2 regions of the Blautia wexlerae DSM 19850 genome follow, and region 2 is predicted to be linked to the other one. Evidence: predicted binding sites of a transcription regulator. Region 2 holds the regulator's gene; the other holds the start of a gene.
What was found. Region 2 encodes Rex, which represses fermentation and respiration genes when NADH is low (regulators of the CRP and FNR family bind a similar motif). Its sites were predicted from a motif close to ATTGTTAANTANTTAACAAT; they were not measured.
Positions count from the first base shown of each region.

Region 1 (2,210 bases), 2.3 Mb from region 2:
AACAGGATCAGCCTGGCGTGCTACCTGAATCCATTTCTTACCTGCCGGGAAGCCGCCGCCACCACGTCCGCGGATACCGGATTTATCAACCTGATCAATAACCAGATCCGGATCCATCTCAAACATTGCTTTCTCCAGAGCCTGGAAACCGCCGCTTGCTATGTACTCATTCAGAGATTCTGCATCAAACTTACCACAGTTCTTCAAAACAATACGGGTCTGTTTCGCGATAAACGGAATATCTTCCGGTCCGCGGCTTACTTTACCGCCTTTCTGATAAAGCAGTCTCTCGATAGTCTCATTACCCTGAACACTCTTCTCAAAAATCTCCTGGCAGTCTTCGATCTGAACCTTCGTATACTGGATCACATCGTCGCCTTTCTGGATACGAACAAGTGGTCCAAGCTCACAGACACCCTGACATCCTGTTTTCTTTACACCTACATGTGCATCTTTGTCATGAGGTCCAAACTCAATGGTAACTCCCGGAGCATCTTTGGCAATCTCCATGAATTTCTCATAGATTTTCTGAGAACCGGTTGCCACACATCCGGTACCTGAACAGACAAGAATACGACAGTCATAAGAATTAAGTTCTTTCACAGCTTCTTCTCTGATCTGCTCCAATACTTCCTTATTCTGGATCATCCCTGTTCGCCCCCTCTCAGTTTATCAATCAGCTCATCTGCCTTCTCCGGAGTCATTCTCGGATATACCTCTTCATTGACCATCATAGTCGGTGCAAGTCCGCAGGCACCAAGACAGGAAACTGTTTCCACAGTAAACATCATATCGTCTGTCGTCTTCTTTGTCTTTGACAGCCCCAGTTTCTTATAAAGTTCCTCCAGAACCGGTATTGATTTTCTTACATGACAGGCTGTTCCGTCACAGACCTTGATCACATATTTACCTTTCGCATCAAATGAGAAATTCTCATAAAATGTGGCAACACTGAACGCTTTCGCTTCTGTCACACCGATCTGCTCCGCAACATATGTAAGCAATTCTTCCGGGAGATATCTGTACACCCCCTGAATATCCTGCATGATCGGAATCAGTGATGCCGGCTTTTTACCATAGAAAGCAATGATCTCATCCGCTTTCTGATAAAATGACTGATCTAGCATTTCGCACCCTCCTTATACCTGTTTTTCTCTTTTTATTGCACTCTTTACATATTGTAACGTTAATTATATGCCTTTTTCGTCATTTTCACAAGCGCATTTATAGAAATTTTCTAATTTTTTATCATTTTCCTCTATAGATGTTTGTTTTGTTTGTTTAATTTTTATCAGCTTTGTTCAATGATAAACCATCTCAGATGTACACCAAACTAAACTGAACTGCCACTCTTTCTCTAGAGCATGTCTGAAAAAGGCTTTCTGCAAGATGTGCGTCACAATCAGTCCTAACAAAAAACAGACCACATTTTATGATCTTTGTTTCATAAAATGTGGTCTGCCTGTTTCATGCGTTCTTTTTATTGAGCCTGGAAATAATATCCGACACCCCATTTGGTGTGTACATATTTCGGTTCACTTGGATTGGTTTCAATCTTCTCACGGAGACGGCGGATATGTACATCCACAGTACGTACATCACCCGGATACTCATATCCCCATACAATGTTCAGCAGGTTCTCACGACTGTATACTTTATTTGGATTAAATACCAGAAGCTCCAGTACATCAAATTCCTTTGCTGTCAAATTAATCTCTCTACCTGCAATAAATACACGTCTGCCTTCACAGTCCATACGAAGATCGCCCACCTGAATGCTCTTTGCCTTTTCTTTCTCCTCGTGGTCGCTTCCCGCACGGCGCATGATCGCTTTGATACGTGCCTTAACTTCCAGGATATTGAACGGTTTGGTGATATAATCATCCGCACCATATTCAAGACCAAGGATCTTATCCATATCCTCGCCCTTAGCTGTCAGCATCACGATCGGCACATTGGAAAATTCGCGGATCTGCTGGCATACTTCCAGCCCGTCCATCTTCGGCAGCATCAGATCCAGAAGGATAATATCATATTTTTTATCTTTTGCTTTCTCTACTGCCTCTTCTCCATCATAAGCGCAGTCTACCTCCATACCATCCTGTTCCAGACTAAAACGGATTCCTTTTACGATCAGTTTCTCATCATCTACTACCAAAACTTTCCTGCTCATTCGGTTCTCCTTATCCTACTACTATCTCATCTTTTAT
Region 1 covers NZ_CP102267.1:548,185-550,394, reverse strand. Annotated here, with positions in the region: gene NQ550_RS02525 (NADH-quinone oxidoreductase subunit NuoF) at 1-648, opposite strand, end outside; gene NQ550_RS02520 (complex I 24 kDa subunit family protein) at 645-1,127, opposite strand; gene NQ550_RS02515 (response regulator transcription factor) at 1,481-2,173, opposite strand; gene NQ550_RS02510 (ComEA family DNA-binding protein) at 2,184-2,210, opposite strand, start outside.
Region 1: a site for Rex is predicted at 1,277-1,296, ahead of NQ550_RS02520 (complex I 24 kDa subunit family protein). Genes of this name have one in related genera too.

Region 2 (2,210 bases):
GGATAAAAACACAGCCCTCTTTTGCGAAAAGCAAAGGTAACCGTAAGATCTGCCCGGAATGCAATCCCCTTCTCAAATCCGGTATCTGAGTCAATCCCGGATGGAATATCCACAGCTACTTTATACGCAGATGCCCGGTTCATTGTACTGATAAGCTCTGCATATTTTCCCTCTACAGGTCTGCTCAGTCCAACCCCAAAGATGGCATCTACTATAGTAGTATATTCATCCAGATCCAGGTTATGCACCCGGGGCACCTGATAATATTCTGCTGTTTTAAGCTGTCCGGCAGTTTCAGCAGTCATTTTCTCTTCCTTACCCGCAATATAATACCAGGTTCTGACTCCTCTCAACTGAAGCAGTCTGGCAATCGCCAATCCGTCTCCGCCATTGTTGCCGGTTCCGCAGACCACAAGGATTTTCTCTTTTTCTTTATTCTTTAATCTCTGTACAATCTCCTCAACCGTCTTTAATGCCGCCCTCTCCATAAGTACCGGAGACGATATCCCGGCTTTCTGAATCGTATTATGATCCAGTTCTTTCATCTCAACAGCAGTTACAATCTCTCTCATCTGTTCACCTCCTGTTTACAATAACACATTTACATACAAGAGAAAAGCTGTGATCAGATGACCACAGCCTTGTGTTTCACAGTTATCCCTTACATACCTTCATGTTCCTTTCTGTACTCACTCAGGTTATAGGACAAAGTCATAAGACTCTCTGAAAGATGTACGTTCTCTACCATTACATCCTCCGGGGCATCCAGATCAATATGTGCAAAATTCCAGATTGCCTTAATTCCATTATCAATTAAAATCTTTGCCATCTCTTTGGCTTTGTTTTTAGGAAGAGTCAGGATCGCGATCTCAACCTCATTCTCCTTCAGAAACAAAGGAAGATCGCTCAACATCTGAATCTCAATTCCACGAACTGCAATCCCCTCAAGTACAGGATTGACGTCAAAAATACCAACCAGCTTAAATCCGCGCTTTTCAAAATCCACATAATTGGCCAATGCCTGTCCCAGATTACCGGCACCCAGAATAATCATCGGATGTACAGTATCCAGCCCAAGGATCTTACCGATTTCTGTATACAAATAGCGTACATTATAGCCGTAACCCTGCTGACCAAAACCACCGAAATTATTTAAGTCCTGACGAATCTGGGAAGCCGTCACATGCATCTTCTTGCTAAGATCATTTGAAGATATACGCTCTACATTCTCCTCCATCAATTCACCGAGGTAGCGGTAGTACCGCGGCAGACGCTTGATTACCGCTTTCGAAATTTCCTTAGCTTCCACAAATTTTCCCTCCTTAGCTTATCTATGTCAATTATACCCAGATGTTATTTTATTGTCAAATTAAATTTGTACTTTTTGACCAAATATTTCTGTATTTTTTTATCAATTTCATTCTGAAAAATTCCCCGGAATATCATATTTTCTTCCATGCATCCATCCGGTGCTTTCTTTTCTCTGGACAAAATCTCTTAAAATGCTTTCAAAAACAGGCATTTTCGATTATAATAGTACGCGGACAAATTACAAACGGAGGAATTCCTATGATTTTATCATGTCAGAATATCTGTAAATCCTTTGGCGAAAAAATCATTCTCAAGGATGCCAGTTTCCATATAGAAGACCGCGAAAAGGCAGCTCTCATCGGCAATAACGGTGCAGGCAAGACGACTCTGCTGCGAATCATTATGCATGAGCTCTCCCCGGATTCAGGAAACGTGGTACTTGCCAAAGATAAAAATATCGGCTACCTTGCCCAGTATCAGGACATTCATGGCCATCATACCATTTACGAAGAACTGATTTCCACCAAACAGCACATTATTGATATGGAGAACCGTCTGCGCTCTCTGGAACAGGAAATGAAAACCACCACCGGAGATGCTCTGGACAGCCTGATGAATACTTACACAAGACTGAGTCACCAGTTTGAACTGGAAAATGGTTACGCTTACAAAAGTGAGATCATGGGTGTATTAAAAGGTCTTGGTTTCACAGAAGAAGATTTCGAACGCCAGATAGAAACTCTTTCAGGCGGCCAGAAAACCCGCGTAGCTCTGGGTAAACTGCTTCTTGCCAGCCCTGACATTCTTCTTCTGGATGAGCCTACCAACCATCTGGATATGGAGAGTATTTCCTGGCTGGAAACCTATCTTCTGAATTACCCGGGTGCTGTATTTATCGT
Region 2 covers NZ_CP102267.1:2,941,686-2,943,895, forward strand. Annotated here, with positions in the region: gene NQ550_RS13670 (bifunctional ADP-dependent NAD(P)H-hydrate dehydratase/NAD(P)H-hydrate epimerase) at 1-572, opposite strand, end outside; gene NQ550_RS13675 (redox-sensing transcriptional repressor Rex) at 662-1,309, opposite strand; gene NQ550_RS13680 (ABC-F family ATP-binding cassette domain-containing protein) at 1,570-2,210, shown strand, end outside.